3 regions of the Streptomyces solicathayae genome follow, and region 1 is predicted to be linked to each of the others. Evidence: riboswitches for the same ligand, from Rfam matches in the RefSeq annotation. Region 1 holds a riboswitch; each other region holds the start of a gene.
The links. A riboswitch is a leader RNA that binds a small molecule or an ion and turns the genes downstream of it on or off. The one in region 1 is predicted to bind cyclic di-AMP.
Positions count from the first base shown of each region.

Region 2: another riboswitch for cyclic di-AMP. It lies ahead of R2D22_RS06080 (LysM peptidoglycan-binding domain-containing M23 family metallopeptidase); the one in region 1 lies ahead of R2D22_RS22330 (transglycosylase family protein).
Region 3: another riboswitch for cyclic di-AMP. It lies ahead of R2D22_RS09665 (M23 family metallopeptidase); the one in region 1 lies ahead of R2D22_RS22330 (transglycosylase family protein).

Region 1 is NZ_CP137573.1:4,809,084-4,814,262, forward strand. It holds gene R2D22_RS22315 (globin domain-containing protein) at 1-1,089, opposite strand, end outside; gene R2D22_RS22320 (cytochrome P450 family protein) at 1,189-2,430, shown strand; gene R2D22_RS22325 (transglycosylase family protein) at 2,610-3,500, shown strand; cyclic di-AMP (ydaO/yuaA leader) riboswitch at 3,776-3,952, shown strand; gene R2D22_RS22330 (transglycosylase family protein) at 3,956-4,648, shown strand; gene eno (phosphopyruvate hydratase) at 4,935-5,179, shown strand, end outside.
Region 2 is NZ_CP137573.1:1,310,573-1,315,751, reverse strand. It holds gene R2D22_RS06100 (aspartate aminotransferase family protein) at 1-414, shown strand, start outside; gene R2D22_RS06095 (helix-turn-helix domain-containing protein) at 521-1,156, shown strand; gene R2D22_RS06090 (DUF6126 family protein) at 1,187-1,342, shown strand; gene R2D22_RS06085 (tyrosine-protein phosphatase) at 1,373-2,185, opposite strand; cyclic di-AMP (ydaO/yuaA leader) riboswitch at 2,570-2,727, shown strand; gene R2D22_RS06080 (LysM peptidoglycan-binding domain-containing M23 family metallopeptidase) at 2,730-3,656, shown strand; gene R2D22_RS06075 (SGNH/GDSL hydrolase family protein) at 3,830-4,624, shown strand; gene R2D22_RS06070 (STM4011 family radical SAM protein) at 4,611-5,179, opposite strand, start outside.
Region 3 is NZ_CP137573.1:2,143,067-2,148,245, reverse strand. It holds gene R2D22_RS09680 (DNA gyrase/topoisomerase IV subunit A) at 1-379, opposite strand, end outside; gene R2D22_RS09675 (M16 family metallopeptidase) at 560-1,924, shown strand; gene R2D22_RS09670 (M16 family metallopeptidase) at 1,951-3,318, shown strand; cyclic di-AMP (ydaO/yuaA leader) riboswitch at 3,519-3,681, shown strand; gene R2D22_RS09665 (M23 family metallopeptidase) at 3,695-4,465, shown strand; gene R2D22_RS09660 (GntR family transcriptional regulator) at 4,665-5,179, shown strand, end outside.

The DNA.
Region 1 (5,179 bases):
GAAGATCCGCGCGGGTGCCGTCCCCAGCGCCTCCAGGACCGGGACGGTCTCCGTGAGGAAGCCCGGCGGTCCCGCCAGGTAGACGTCGTGGTCCGCCCAGTGCAGGCTCGCCGGCAGCGCCTGGAGGAGGCGCTCCGTCGCCTGGTCCCGCGGATGCCGCGGCGCCGACGCGATGCACGTGACGCCCAGCCCGGGTATCCGCTGCGCGAAGGCGTCGAGCTCCGCCTGGCCGTACAGGTACTCCCGGGCCCGCGCCACCAGGAACAGCCGCGCCTCCGTCTCCCCGGGGTCGACCGCCAGTTCCTCGAGCAGCGCCCTGACCGGCGCCCAGCCCGTCCCGGCGGCGATGTACGTGCGTGGGGCGCCCGCCGGTGTGCGGTGCACCGTCGCCCCGCCCGCCGCGCTGAGGCGCAGTGTCTCGCCGGGCCGGACCTCGTCCACCAGCGCCGTGCTCATCCGCCCGCCGCGTATTCGGCTGACATGCAGGTCGACGGTGCCGTCCGGGCGGGGCGCGTTGGCGAGCGAGTACGTGCGCCAGATCCGCGGCACCCGCAGCGAACTGACGCTCGCGTACTGCCCGGCGGAGTACATGTACGGCTGCCGGGGCCGCAGCGTGAGCACCGCGAGGTCGTCGCCGTACCGCAGGTGCCGCACCACGTCCGCGTCCCACCAGGCGGGCTCGCCGGCCTGCTCGGCCTCCTGCGCGCCGCGCATCATGAGGTCGGCGACCAGGGTGTACGCCTCCGTCCAGGCCTTCTCGGCGGCCGGCGTCCACGCGGTCCCGGCGGTCCTGGCGAACGCCGTGAGCAGACTGGCGCCGACGGCCGGGTACAGCGCGGGCGCGGCGAGGAACTTGCGGTGGTCGCGGCCGAGCCGGCCGAGGTAGTCCGCGAGGCCGGGGTCGTCGAGACGGGTGACGACGTGGGTGAGCGCGGCGAAGAGCCGGTCGCGCTGCGGGCGGAGGTCCTCGGGGAACAGGTCGCGCACGCCGGGGTTGTGCCAGAACAGGTGCGAGTAGAAGAAGGTGACGGCTTGTTCGGCCCGTCTCTCGACGACGGCGAACGTGCTTCGGAGCAGCTGAGGATCCACGACGACGAATCTAGGCCACGAGTCTTCACCAGATCCGCACGACCTTCACGGTGTGTCCCCACGGCTCGGTCCGGGCCGGAGTCCGGGTAACGTCGGAGGGTGAGTGAGAGCCCCGCCCCCGAACTCTTCACCTGGGAGTTCGCCACCGATCCGTACCCTGCCTACGCCTGGCTGCGCGAGCACGCGCCGGTGCACCGGGCGACGTTGCCCAGTGGGGTGGAGGCCTGGCTGGTGACGCGGTACGGGGACGCCCGGCAGGCGCTCGCCGACCAGCGCCTGTCGAAGAACCCGGCCCACCACGACGAGCCCGCGCACGCCAAGGGCAAGACCGGCATCCCGGGCGAGCGCAAGGCCGAGCTGATGACGCATCTGCTCAACATCGACCCGCCGGACCACACCCGGCTGCGCCGGCTCGTCTCCAAGGCGTTCACGCCGCGCACGGTCGCGGAGTTCGCGCCCCGGGTGCAGGAGCTGACGGACCGGCTCATCGACGGGTTCGAGGGCAGGGGCGAGGCGGACCTCATCCACGAGTTCGCCTTCCCGCTCCCCATCTACGCGATCTGTGACCTGCTCGGCGTCCCGCGCGAGGACCAGGACGACTTCCGGGACTGGGCCGGGATGATGATCCGGCACGGCGGCGGGCCGCGCGGTGGGGTGGCCCGGTCGGTGAAGAAGATGCGCGGCTACCTCGCGGAGCTGATCCACCGCAAGCGCCTCGACCCGGGCGACGACCTCATCTCCGGGCTCATCCGGGCGTCCGACCACGGCGAGCACCTCACGGAGAACGAGGCCGCCGCGATGGCCTTCATCCTCCTGTTCGCCGGCTTCGAGACGACCGTGAACCTGATCGGCAACGGGGTGTACGCGCTGCTGCGCAACCCCGAGCAGCGCGAGCGCCTCCAGGCCTCCCTGGCGGCCGGCGAGACCGGCCTCCTGGAGACCGGGGTGGAGGAGCTGCTGCGGTACGACGGGCCGGTGGAGCTGGCGACCTGGCGGTTCGCCACCGAGTCGCTGACCCTCGGCGGGCAGGAGATCCGGGCCGGCGACCCCGTCCTGGTGGTGCTCGCCGCCGCCGACCGGGACCCGGAGCGGTTCGCCGAGCCGGACACGCTCGATCTGTCGAGGCGTGACAACCAGCACCTCGGCTACGGGCACGGCATCCACTACTGCCTGGGCGCCCCGCTCGCCCGGCTGGAGGGCCAGACGGCGCTCGCCACGCTCCTGACTCGCTTGCCGGACTTGCGACTTGGGGCCGATCCGGCCGAACTGCGATGGCGCGGCGGGCTGATTATGCGTGGTCTACGCACGCTTCCGGTGGAGTTCACCACCCCGCACAACTGACGGAGCGTCAAGACTGTGATCTTCGCGTGATCCGCGCTGCATCGACTTGTGACTTACGTTCGAATGCCGCTACGTTCACCGACACCTCAGCAGTCACGCGAAAGGCACTCCGCATGCGCTCCGGGAACGGACGACACCGTCGCCCCCGTCAGGCCCCCGCCCTCGTCGTAGCGGCAGGCGTGACCGGGTCCGCCCTCGCCCTGCCGCTGCTCGGCGCGGGCTCCGCCTCGGCCGCCGACGCGGCGACGTGGAACCGGGTCGCCGAGTGCGAGTCCGGCGGGCTGTGGAGCGCCGACTTCGGCAACGGGCTGTACGGCGGCCTGCAGTTCACCCAGGAGACCTGGGACACCTTCGGTGGCGCCGAGTACGCGGCCCGCCCGGACCTCGCCAGCCGCGCTCAGCAGATCGCCGTCGCGGAGAAGGCGCTCGCCTCGCAGGGCGCGAAGACCTGGGCCACCTGCGCCGGGATCGTCGGCCTGAAGGACGACGGCACCCTGAAGCCGCCCGCGAACCCGACCGGCGGGGTCCTGCCGGAGGCGCCCGACGCATCCGCAAATCCGGATGCCGCGGGGGAGGGGTCCACCGACCCCGCCGAGTCCGACACGCCCGGAAAGCCCGAGAAGTCCGCCGAGCCCGACGTGAGCGGCTCGCCCTCCTCGCCGTCGGCCTCCGCCTCCCCGGACGCCGGCACCTCGCCCGGCACCGAGACCCCCGGCACCGGCAAGCACCGCGGCGAGGCGGCCACCGAGGATCCCGTCAATTCGGACACCACGCCCGAATCGGGACGTCATGCCGCGCCGAGTGGCGACCCGGCGCGTGACGCCGGCGATCCCGCTGTCGACGAAATCGCCGGTAACCAGACGGATGCCGCCAAGGGTGTGAAGGGTGAGAACCCGAACACCTCGGACGAATACACCGTGCTTCCCGGCGACAACCTCTCCGAGATCGCCGCCGAGCACGAACTCCACGGAGGGTGGAAGGCGCTCTACAAGGCCAACCGCGAGACCGTGGGGGCCGATCCGGACCTCATCCGCCCCGGTCAGAGCCTCGATCTGACCGACCGGCAGTAGTCGCGTACGGGGGTGGTTCGCGGCTGTATGTCCGGTTCTGAGCAAATGAGACATGGGTCTCTTCGCCTCAACTGGCGTGTCTTGTCCGCAAACTTTGCTTCCGTCACCTCTCACCTGCGCAAACGACCCTCACAACTGGGCCGGTAGGGGCGATTTTTCCCGAATGGGGTCTTTGAACTTGGCCGGGGTCTGTGTCTACGGTCGTGACCGCTCGCCACCGCGGGCCCCGTCGACCGGTAACGCCGAATCCTGCCGTCGGCCGATGGGAACAGTCGTCGCGTCAAGCGCCGTAGGCAGGAGCGGGGGACCCAGGTAAGTGCCGGTCCCGGCCGTCGAGACAGTGACGGCCGATCGACCGGCTTGGGGTGAAGCCGCGTGCAAGGACACGCGGCCGGGCAACTCTTCCGGCCCGAACCCGACAGCTCACCTCGCAGGCGTCGGTGAGGAGAACTTCCATGCTGCTTTCCGGCAAGGGCAAACACCGTCGTGCCTCCAAGGCCACCCGCGTCGTCGCACTCGCCGGCGTCGCCGGTGTCGCCGTCGCCGCCCCGCTGCTGACCGCGGGCACCGCCTCGGCCGCCACCGCCTCCGAGTGGGACGCCGTCGCGCAGTGCGAGTCCGGCGGCGACTGGTCCATCAACACCGGCAACGGTTACTACGGCGGCCTGCAGTTCTCGGCCTCCACCTGGGCCGCCTACGGCGGCACCGCCTACGCGGCCACCGCCGACCAGGCCTCCAAGTCGCAGCAGATCCAGATCGCCGAGAAGGTCCTGGCGGGCCAGGGCAAGGGCGCGTGGCCGAGCTGCGGCGTGGGCCTGTCCGGCGCCGCGTACACCGGCGGCACCGCCGAGCAGGCGCAGCCCCAGCCGGAGCGGAAGGCCGAGCAGCCCACCACCCGCAGCGAGCAGCGCACCGCGCCGAAGCCCGCCGCGAAGAACGGCGACGCGAAGAAGACCGTCACCACCCCGACCGGCAAGAAGGTCAAGAAGGGTGACGGCGAGTACAAGGTCGTCGCCGGTGACACGCTGAGCAAGATCGCCGCCGCGCACGACGTCAAGGGCGGCTGGGAGAAGCTCTTCAAGCTGAACAAGGACATCGTCCAGGACGCGGACCTGATCTACCCGGGTCAGCAGCTCCACCTGAAGTGAGCCGAGCGACCCGGGTGGGTCCGGCGGCCCACCCGCGTCGCACGACACTCCCGCGGTGATCACCCCGGTCCGGCGTGTTTCTCCCCCGTACACGCCGGGCCGGGGTTCTCCATGTCCGGTTACCCGCAGGTAGAACGAGACCGTTCGCCCCGGGATGCCCGCGCTTGGGTCCTTTTTCGTCCCAGCGGGCGGGCACCCGACTGGCCGGGCACCCCGAGCCGGTTAGGCTCTTGTCGCAAGGCCAAGCAGACCTCTGCACTTTTCTCGCGTCACATCCCAGAAGGAGATGCTCGTGCCGTCCATCGACGTCGTCGTAGCCCGGGAAATCCTGGACTCCCGAGGCAACCCCACGGTCGAGGTCGAGGTCGGCCTCGACGACGGCAGCACCGGCCGTGCTGCCGTTCCGTCCGGCGCCTCCACCGGTGCGTTCGAGGCCCTGGAGCTTCGCGACGGTGACCAGAACCGCTACCTCGGCAAGGGTGTCGAGAAGGCCGTCCTCGCCGTCATCGAGCAGATCGGCCCGGAGCTCGT
Region 2 (5,179 bases), 3.5 Mb from region 1:
GTGGCGCACGTCCGGCAGGTCGGCGGGCTGCTGGCCGACCGGCTGCGCGCGCTGGTGCCGCGGTACGAGCTGCTGCACGAGATCCGCGGCCGGGGACTGATGATCGGGATCGAGTTCGGACGGCCCTCCTCGCTGGGGCTGCGCAGCCGCTGGACCATGCTCCAGGCGGCCCGGAAAGGGCTCTTCGCGCAGATGGTCGTGGTGCCGCTGCTCCAGCGGCACCGGATCCTCACCCAGGTGTCGGGGGATCACCTGGAGGTGATCAAGCTGATCCCGCCGCTGGTGATCGACGAGGCGGACGTGGACCGGTTCGTCGAGGCGTTCACGGCGGTGATGGACGACGCGCACGGCGGCGGCGGGCTCATGTGGGACTTCGGGAAGACACTGGTCAAGCAGGCCGTGGCGCAGCGCTGAGGGACGGGCACAGCGCTGGGGGACGGCCTCTCCGGCGCCGGTCGCGGGTTTTTGCCTCTCGGGCAAGAAAGTTGCCTCAGAGGAAAGATCCTGGCGGAATGGAGGCATGGAGCACCTCTCGGACCTCCCCGGGGACCCGTCCCCGGACGCCGCCCCGGACGTCCTGCCGGACGTCGCCCCGCAGCTGCGCGGCCTGCGCCGCCGCCGCGGGCTGACCCTGGAGGCCGCCGCCCAGCGGGCCGGCCTCTCGCCGGCGCACCTGTCCCGCCTGGAGACGGGCCGCCGGCAGCCCTCGCTGCCGATGCTGCTGGCCCTGGCCCGTATCTACGGTACGACGGTCTCCGCGCTCCTGGGCGAGGTCCCCCCGGAACACGACCCCGTGGTCCGGGCGGGCCGGTCCGAGCCGGTCGAGGCGGACGGCTGGGTGTACCACCAGGCCGGCGGTGCGGGCCGGGCGCTCCAAGCGCTCCGGGTCCACGTCCCCTACGCCACCCGGGCCGACATCGTGCGGGTCCATCCCGGCGAGGAATGGCTCCACGTGCTGCACGGCCGGGTGCGGCTCGCGCTCGGCGACGCCGTGCACGTGCTCGACCCGGGGGACAGCGCGCACTTCGACTCGCTCACCCCGCACCGGATCGGCGCGGCCACCCGCGACGGCGCCGATCTGCTGTTCGTCCACACGCTGCTGCAGAGCCCCGCCGCCGAGCTGTGCCTCGGCGACGCGACTCCGCACCGGCGCTGAGCCCAGCTGAGCCCATGGGAGGGCCTTGACATGTCCGAAAAGTCCACGGCGATCACCGGCCAGGAGCGCGGGGGCGGCAAGTTCCCCAAGGGGCTCGTGCTCCGGCTCTTCGCCTACCTGGTGGCCGGCCACCTCTTCGCCGGCTTCCTCTACCTGCTCTTCGCGGTCGGCGCGGGGAACCCCTGACCCGCGAGGGGCCGCGGCCGGCGTGCTCCGCTACGCCTCGGTGACCAGCCGGGCGCGCAGCAGCTCGCGCGTCTCGGCGGAGAGCTTGAGGCCCTCGGTGAGATAGCCCTCGACCGAGCCGTACGTGGCCTCCATCGTCTCGAACGCGGCCCGCAGGTACTCCACCCGCGCGTCGAACAGCGGGCTCAGCAGCTCCATGACCTCGGGCGCCAGCCCGTCCGGGGCGGTGGAGCTGCGCTGCACCTTGTAGCGGCGGTGCGGCTCGTTCGACTTCACGTAGTCGGCCTCGATGGCCTCCCGCTCCACGCCGACCGCCAGCAGCGACACGGCGATCGACAGGCCGGCCCGGTCCTTGCCGGCGGCGCAGTGCATCAGCGCCGGGACGCTGTCCTCGGCCATGGCGTGCAGGATCCGGCTGTGCTCGGCCGTCCGCTGCACAATCATCTTCCGGTACGAATCGGACATACGGTCGGCCGCCTTGCCGTTCCCGAGCATCTCCCGCAGCGTCGAGAGATCGCCCGACCGCACCAGCTTCCAGAACTCCTTGCCGTCCGCCGGGTCGTTCAGGGGGATGTGCACGTTCCGCGTGCCGGGCAGCTCGACGTCCAGGCCCTCGAACTTCCGGTCGGCCTCGTTGCGGAAGTCGAAGATCGTGTGCAGTCCGAGGGTCGACAGGAAGGCCGCGTCCTCCGCGGTGGCGTGTGCGAGGTGCCCGCTGCGGAAGAGCCGGCCCGGGGTCACGGCCCTGCCGTCCACGGTCGGCAGTCCGCCCACGTCCCGGAAGTTGCGGACCCCCGTCAGTTCGGGCTCGGTCGAGGGGACCTGCGGCGTCTGCTGCGTCACGGATGCTCCTGAGTGTGTGGCGACGAGAAATCGGTTCCTGGGGCAATCATCCAGACGGACTCCCTCGCGCGCACCCCCTCGGACGGGAATGTGCAATCTGTCCGAATTAGAGGTTTTGGGTATAGCGCGCCCCGATTGAAGGTGACATGGGATCAGAGGCGTGAGGAGCGTCATAAGCGTGACGGTCCGTGCCTGATCGTCTTCTCCAAATACCCTGCGCGGAAAGGAAGGCGAAGATCCGTCATCCACGGAGGGTGACCGGAATTCCGTATGAATTCCGCCGCCGTGAATGGGAAAAGGAAATGGCGGCTTGTTCGTGCCGACCCGGCTCGTCTAGCGTCACGCTCACTCCGGTCGGACCGCCGAATCCTGCCACCGTCCGGATTTCCGCACCCACCCACGTGTGGCAGGAGCGGGGGACCCAGGTAAGACGCCGGTCCTCACGCACAGGACGGCTTGGGGTGAAGTCGCGTACGACACGCGACCGGACATCTCCAGTCCGAACCCGACAGCTCACCTCGCAGGCGACGGAGAGGAATTCGCCATGCCCGCGAAGGGTAAGCACCGCCGTCCCAAGGTCAATCCGATCACGCGCGGACTCGTCGCCGCCGGCGCCGGTGGCGCCGTCGTCGCCCTGCCGCTCTTCGGCGCGACCGGCGCCCACGCCGCCGAGCAGGCCGCCCCGAGCGTGACCTCCCAGCAGGCCGTCGCCGCCGTGGCCGCCGCGAAGCCGGCCGCCGCTCCGCAGGCCGCCAAGGCCAAGGCGAAGACCAAGGCCAAGGTCTACAAGGTCGTCCGCGGCGACTACCTGTCCAAGATCGCCCAGGAGCACCACCTGGCCGGCGGCTGGCAGAAGCTCTACAAGGACAACCGCCAGGTCATCGGCGACAACCCGTCGCTGATCCGGCCCGGCATGAAGCTCACCCTCGGCGCCAAGTCGACGGCGAAGCCGGCCGCGCAGACCGAGCGCAAGGCCGCCCCGAAGCCGGCCCCGAAGGCCGCCGCCAAGGCCACCGAGACCCGTGCTTCCCGCAGCAGTGAGCGCGCGGCCGCCCCGGCCGCCGCCTCCGGCTGGTTCGCCCCGGTCTCCGGCGGCGTCTCCACCCCGTACCGCATGGCCGGTTCGATGTGGTCCTCCGGCTACCACACCGGTGCCGACTTCATCGCCTCCACCGGCACGTCGGTCCGCGCCGTCGGTCCGGGCACGGTCGTCTCGGCCGGCTGGGGCGGTGCCTACGGCAACGAGATCGTCATCCAGCACGCCGACGGCTCGTACTCCCAGTACGCCCACCTCTCCTCGTTGGCCGTCTCGGCCGGCGAGACCGTCACCGGCGGCCAGCAGATCGGCCTCTCCGGCTCGACCGGCAACGTCACCGGCCCGCACCTGCACTTCGAGATCCGCACCGGCCCGAGCTACGGCTCGGACGTCGACCCGCTGGCCTACCTGCGCAGCCACGGCGTCTCGATCTGACGAACGCCCGCGCGAGCGGCTCCCGGAGGCCCGGCACGTGTCCACGTGTCGGGCCTCCGGCGTATCCGGCGTATTCCGGGTTGGGTGAATCTTGACCGGTGGCGTATCTCACTCTCCGTCAACCCCTCCTTACGGTCGCGTAGGTCACATCCCGGGGTGAAGGATGTGCTCCCGTGGCAGACGATTCGAGATCAAGAGACAGTGGCGCATTCGGGTCGTACGCGGCGATCGGCGACAGCTTCACCGAGGGAGTCGGAGACCCCGGCCCGGGCGGGAACTACGTCGGCTGGGCGGACCGGTTCGCGGTCCTGCTCGCCGACCAGCTGCCGGAGCACGACGATTTCCGGTACGCCAATCTCGCCGTACGCGGCAGGCTCCTCGACCAGATCGTCGAGGAACAGGTCCCGCGGGCCAAGGAGCTCGCCCCCGACCTGGTGACCTTCTGCGCGGGCGGCAACGACATCATCCGGCCCGGGACCGACCCCGACGACGTCGCCGAGCGGTTCGAGCGCGCCGTGGCCGACCTGACCTCGTCGGTCGGCACGGTCATGGTGACCACCGGCTTCGACACCCGGGACGTGCCGGTGCTCAAGCACCTGCGCGGCAAGATCGCCACGTACACCGCGCACGTGCGCGCCGTCGCGGACCGCTACGACTGCCCCGTCCTGGACCTGTGGTCGCTCAAGTCCGTCCAGGACCGGCGTGCCTGGGACGACGACCGGCTCCACCTGTCGCCGGAGGGGCACACCCGGGTCGCGCTGCGCGCAGCCCAGGTGCTCGGCCTGCCGGTGCCCGCCGACCCCGACCAGCCGTGGCCCCCGCTGCCGCCGCGCGGCACCCTGGAGGTCCGCCGCGACGACATCCACTGGGCCCGCGAGTACCTCGTGCCCTGGATCGGGCGCCGGTTGCGCGGCGAGAGCTCCGGCGACCACGTGGCCGCCAAGCGGCCCGACCTCATGCCGTTGTGACGGGAAAGCCGGCCGGGATCCGTTCCAGGACCCCGCCGGCGAACACGTCGTACAGCGGCAGCGACTCCAGGTGGACGTACCCGATGTGGCAGTCGCACACCGCGAGCGGGCAGGCCCGGGGCCGCAGCGCGGCGCGGAACGAGCCGTCGTAGAGGTTGCCCAGCTCGGCCTTCACGAAGTGGCAGCGCCGCACCGTGCCGTCGCCGTCCACCGAGACCACCGACGCGCCGGTACGGCACGGCAGCCCGGCCGACCGGTGCGGATGCCGGCTGTACGGGAAGAGGGGGTCGAGGTCCGTCCAGACCCCGGCCTCCTCGTCCGTGTACGTGTGCCCGTCCGCCGCGTTCACCCACAGGTACACCCGCTCCGGCAGGTCGGCGCGCAGCCTGCGGGCGTCCGCCAGATGCCCGGGCAGGCCGACCACGCCGACGCTGAACCGGACGCCCCGGCCGGCCAGGTCCCGGCACTTGGCGAGGAAGCGGTCGTACGGGGTCTGGCCCGGGTGGTACGTGCACCACAGCGCCAGCGACTCCGGGTCCGCCTCCGCCGTCCACT
Region 3 (5,179 bases), 2.7 Mb from region 1:
CGTCGTTGCCGAGGGAGCCGAAGTTGCCGTGGCCGTCGACCAGCGGGACGCGCATGGAGAAGGGCTGCGCCATGCGCACCAGCGCGTCGTAGATCGACGCGTCACCGTGCGGGTGCAGCTTGCCCATGACCTCGCCGACGACGCGGGCGCACTTCACGTACCCCCGGTCGGGCCGCAGGCCCATCTCGGACATCTGGTAGACGATGCGGCGCTGCACCGGCTTCATGCCGTCGCGTGCGTCGGGCAGGGCGCGCGAGTAGATCACCGAGTACGCGTACTCGAGGAAGGAGCCCTGCATCTCGTCGACGACGTCGATGTCGAGGATCCTCTCCTCGAACGCGTCGTCCGGCGGCGGTGTCTTCGTGCTGCGGCGGGCCATCGCGGCTGCGGCTCCTTCACCAACAAGGTTGATCTGACGCGGACCATTGTGGACCGTCGCACCGACAACGCAGACCGCGACCCGGAAGAGGGACAGTCCGATGCCCCGGGAACTTCGCGAGGTGCCGGTGCGCTTGCATACAGTGGCAGGACTCTTCCACACGCGATCGAAGGGACGTACATGCCCATGGGTCACACGGCCACCGCCCAGGCCGGCTCCGGCGGCCTGACAGCGACCGAGCACCGGCTGGCCAACGGCCTGCGCGTGGTGCTCTCCGAGGACCACCTGACCCCGGTCGCCGCGGTCTGCCTCTGGTACGACGTCGGCTCGCGCCACGAGGTACCCGGCCGCACCGGCCTCGCGCACCTCTTCGAGCACCTGATGTTCCAGGGTTCGAAGCAGGTCTCGGGCAACGGACACTTCGAGCTGGTGCAGGGCGCCGGCGGCTCGCTCAACGGCACCACGAGCTTCGAGCGCACCAACTACTTCGAGACCATGCCCACGCACCAGCTGGAGCTCGCGCTCTGGCTGGAGGCCGACCGCATGGGCTCGCTGCTCGCGGCCCTGGACGACGAGTCGATGGAGAACCAGCGCGACGTCGTCAAGAACGAGCGCCGCCAGCGCTACGACAACGTGCCGTACGGCACCGCCTTCGAGAAGCTCACCGCGCTCGCCTACCCCGAGGGCCACCCGTACCACCACACGCCGATCGGCTCGATGGCCGATCTGGACGCCGCCACCCTCGAGGACGCGCGGAACTTCTTCCGCACCTACTACGCGCCGAACAACGCGGTGCTGTCGGTCGTCGGCGACATCGACCCGGAGCAGACCCTCGCCTGGATCGAGAAGTACTTCGGCTCCATCCCGTCCCACGACGGCAAGCAGCCGCCGCGCGACGGCACGCTCCCGGAGACCATCGGCGAGCAGCTGCGCGAGGTCGTCGAGGAGGAGGTCCCGGCCCGCGCGCTGATGGCCGCCTACCGGCTCCCGCACGACGGCACCCGCGAGTGCGACGCGGCCGACCTGGCCCTCACCGTCCTCGGCGGCGGCGAGTCCTCCCGGCTGCACAACCGGCTGGTCCGCCGCGACCGCACGGCCGTCGCGGCCGGCTTCGGCCTGCTGCGGCTGGCCGGCGCGCCCTCGCTGGGCTGGCTGGACGTGAAGACGTCCGGCGGCGTCGAGGTGCCGCAGATCGAGGCGGCCGTCGACGAGGAACTGGCCCGGTTCGCCGCCGAGGGCCCGACGCCCGAGGAGATGGAGCGCGCCCAGGCGCAGTTGGAGCGCGAGTGGCTGGACCGGCTCGGTACGGTCGCGGGCCGCGCCGACGAACTGTGCCGGTTCGCGGTGCTGTTCGGGGACCCGCAGCTCGCGCTGACCGCCGTGCACCGCGTGCTCGAGGTCACCGCCGAGGAGGTGCAGGCGGTCGCCAAGGCCCGACTGCGCCCCGACAACCGCGCGGTGCTCGTGTACGAGCCGGTCACCGCGGGCCAGGGCGACCAGGCCGGAGAGAGCGACAGCGACGAGGAAGAGGGAGCCGACCAGTGAGCGACGCTGCCGCGTCTTTGACCAGCATGGAGTTCCACCCGCAGCCGCAGCCGGGCGTCGCCCGCCCGTGGGCTTTCCCGGCCCCGGAGCGCGGCGCGCTCGACAACGGACTGACGGTGCTGCGCTGCCACCGCCCCGGCCAGCAGGTGGTGGCCGTCGAGATCGTCCTCGAAGCCCCGCTGGACGCCGAGCCGGACGGCCTGGACGGCGTCGCCACGATCATGGCGCGGGCGCTGTCCGAGGGCACCGACAAGCACTCCGCGGAGGAGTTCGCCGCCGAGCTGGAGCGCTGCGGCGCCACGCTCGACGCGCACGCCGACCACCCGGGCCTGCGGGTCTCCCTGGAGGTTCCGGTCTCCCGGCTGCCCAAGGCGCTCGGACTGCTCGCCGAGGCGCTGCGCGCGCCCGCGTTCGCCGACACCGAGATCGAGCGCCTGGTGCGGAACCGGCTCGACGAGATCCCGCACGAGACGGCCAACCCCGCCCGGCGCGCGGCCAAGCAGCTCTCCAGGGAGCTGTTCCCGGCCGGTTCGCGCATGTCGCGTCCGCGCCAGGGCACCGAGGAGACCGTCGGCGCGATCGACGCCGCCGCCGTGCGCGCCTTCTACGAGGCGCACGTCCGGCCCGCCACGGCGACCGCCGTGGTCGTCGGCGACCTCACCGACGTCGACCTGGACGCCGTCCTGGCCGACACCCTGGGCGACTGGACCGGCGACACGGTCGAGGCGCGTCCGATGCCGCCGATCACGGCGGACGACACCGGCCGGGTGATCATCGTCGACCGGCCCGGCGCGGTGCAGACCCAGCTGCTGATCGGCCGCATCGGCCCGGACCGGCACGAGCGCGTGTGGCCGGCCCAGGTGCTCGGCGCGTACTGCCTCGGCGGCACCCTCACCTCCCGGCTCGACCGCGTGCTGCGCGAGGAGAAGGGCTACACCTACGGCGTCCGCGCCTTCGGCCAGGTGCTCCGCTCCGACGGCCAGGGGCACGGCGCCTCGATGCTCGCCATCAGCGGTTCCGTCGACACCCCCAACACCGGCCCGGCACTTGACGACCTGTGGAAGGTGCTGCGCACCCTCGCGGCCGAGGGTCTGACGGACGCCGAGCGGGACGTGGCGGTGCAGAACCTGGTGGGCGTCGCGCCGCTCAAGTACGAGACCGCGGCGTCCGTCGCCGGCACGCTCGCCGACCAGGTCGAGCAGCGTCTTCCGGACGATTTCCAGGCGCAGTTGTACGCCCGGCTGGCCGAGACGGGCACGGTCGAGGCGACCGCCGCGGTCGTCAACGCCTTCCCGGTGGACCGGCTCGTGACCGTCCTCGTCGGCGACGCGGCCGAGATCGAGGAGCCGGTACGGGCGCTCGGCATCGGCGAAGTCACCGTCGTGACGGGCTGATTGAGCCGGTTCGCGGACCACGCGAGGACCCCGACGTCACGTTACGTCGGGGTCCTCCCCTTTGTCCGGTTCGATGTGGAACGTAATCATCTGCCCTGTGGGATGCGCTACAAACGGGCGTGTCTGTTTGGTGATTGAAAGATGGTCCGCTTAGCGTCGATCCGGCTGTTCGGCGTTGCACAAGCCGCATCCGCGGCAACGGACAGTCATCGCCGAGTCCCCGAAGGCGCGAGCCTGGGGAGCCGGGGACCCACGCAGTCCCTGGGGTGAATCGGACGCCTTCGCCTTCGGGTGGAGGGGCCCGTAGGAGACCTTCCTGCTCCGAACCCGTCAGCTAACCCGGTAGGCGAGAAGGAAGGAAAGGATCAGCCACTACATGGCGTTCACCCGTGCCACCGGGAAGCATCGTGGTCCGAGCCGTCTGGCGCGCCGCAGCGCGGGCATCGCCGGCGTCGCGACCCTCGCCACCACCGGCGTCATCGGAACCCTCGCCTCCCCGGCGCTCGCCGCCGACACGGACGTCCGCGCGCTCGAGGACACCGGCCTGACGCAGGCCATCGCCGTGGACTCGCTCGCGGACAGGATCGACGCCCAGGCCGCCGCCCAGGAGCGGGAGGCCTTCGAGGCCGCCGCCAAGGCGAAGGCCGAGGCCGAGGCGAAGCGCAAGGCCGAGGCCCGCGCCAAGAAGCTCCGCGAGGAGAAGGAGCGCGCCGCCCGCGAGGCCGAGCGCAAGCGCCTGAACTCCTTCCGGCTGCCCGTCGCCGGCTCGTACGTCACCACGGGCTACAAGGCCGGCGGCTCGCTCTGGTCCTCCGGTAGCCACTCGGGCATCGACTTCCACGCCGCCTCCGGCAGCACCGTCGTCTCCGTCGGCTCCGGCACCGTCGTCGAGGCCGGCTGGGGCGGCGCGTACGGCAACAACATCGTGATCCGGATGAACGACGGCACGTACACCCAGTACGGCCACCTCTCCTCGATCGGCGTCTCGGTCGGCCAGTCCGTCGTGCCCGGCCAGAAGATAGGAATCTCCGGCTCGACCGGTAACTCGACCGGACCGCACCTGCACTTCGAGGCCCGCACCAGCCCCGACTACGGCTCCGACATCAACCCGCTCGCGTACCTGCGCGCCCGCGGCGTGAACGTCTGATCCCAGGAGATCTCTCCTCTCCGGTCACGGAGAAAAGCCCCGGCTCGTACGGAGTCGGGGCTTTTTGGTGGCCAAAAGATATCCAGGGTTCACGGGGGCCCGTCGGAAATACCGCTCCGCTGCAATAGAGTCACCGAAGAGTCGGCGAACAGACGCCCGTCGGATGGGTTTCGCGCGGATCGAGGCGGAGGTCGGACACATGCGCATTCCCGCGCATTCGGTATGCACGGCGATCCGGGACGACATCGTCTCCGGGGTCTTCGAGCGCGGCAGCCGGCTGACCGAGGAGCAGCTCGCCCGTCGGTACGGGGTCTCCCGCGTCCCGGTCCGCGAGGCGCTGCGCACCCTGGAGTCCGAGGGCTTCGTGGTGACCCGGCGGCACGCCGGCGCGCATGTCGCGGAGCCCACCGAGCAGGAGGCGGCCGACCTGCTGGACGTCCGCGCGCTCCTGGAACCGCTGGGCGCCGCGCGCGCCGCCCAGCGCCGCACCGACGCGCACCTCAAAGTGCTGCGTGGCCTGGTCAGGCTGGGCCAGGAGCGGGCCAGGCGGGGCCAGGGCGAGGACCTGCGCTCGCTCGGCGGCTGGTTCCACGAGACGCTCGCGCAGGCCTCGGCCAGCCCCGCGCTCGCCGCACTGCTCACCCAGCTGCGGCACAAGATCGCCTGGATGTACGCGGTGGAATCCTCCGGCCGGCCGGTGGAGACGTGGGCCGA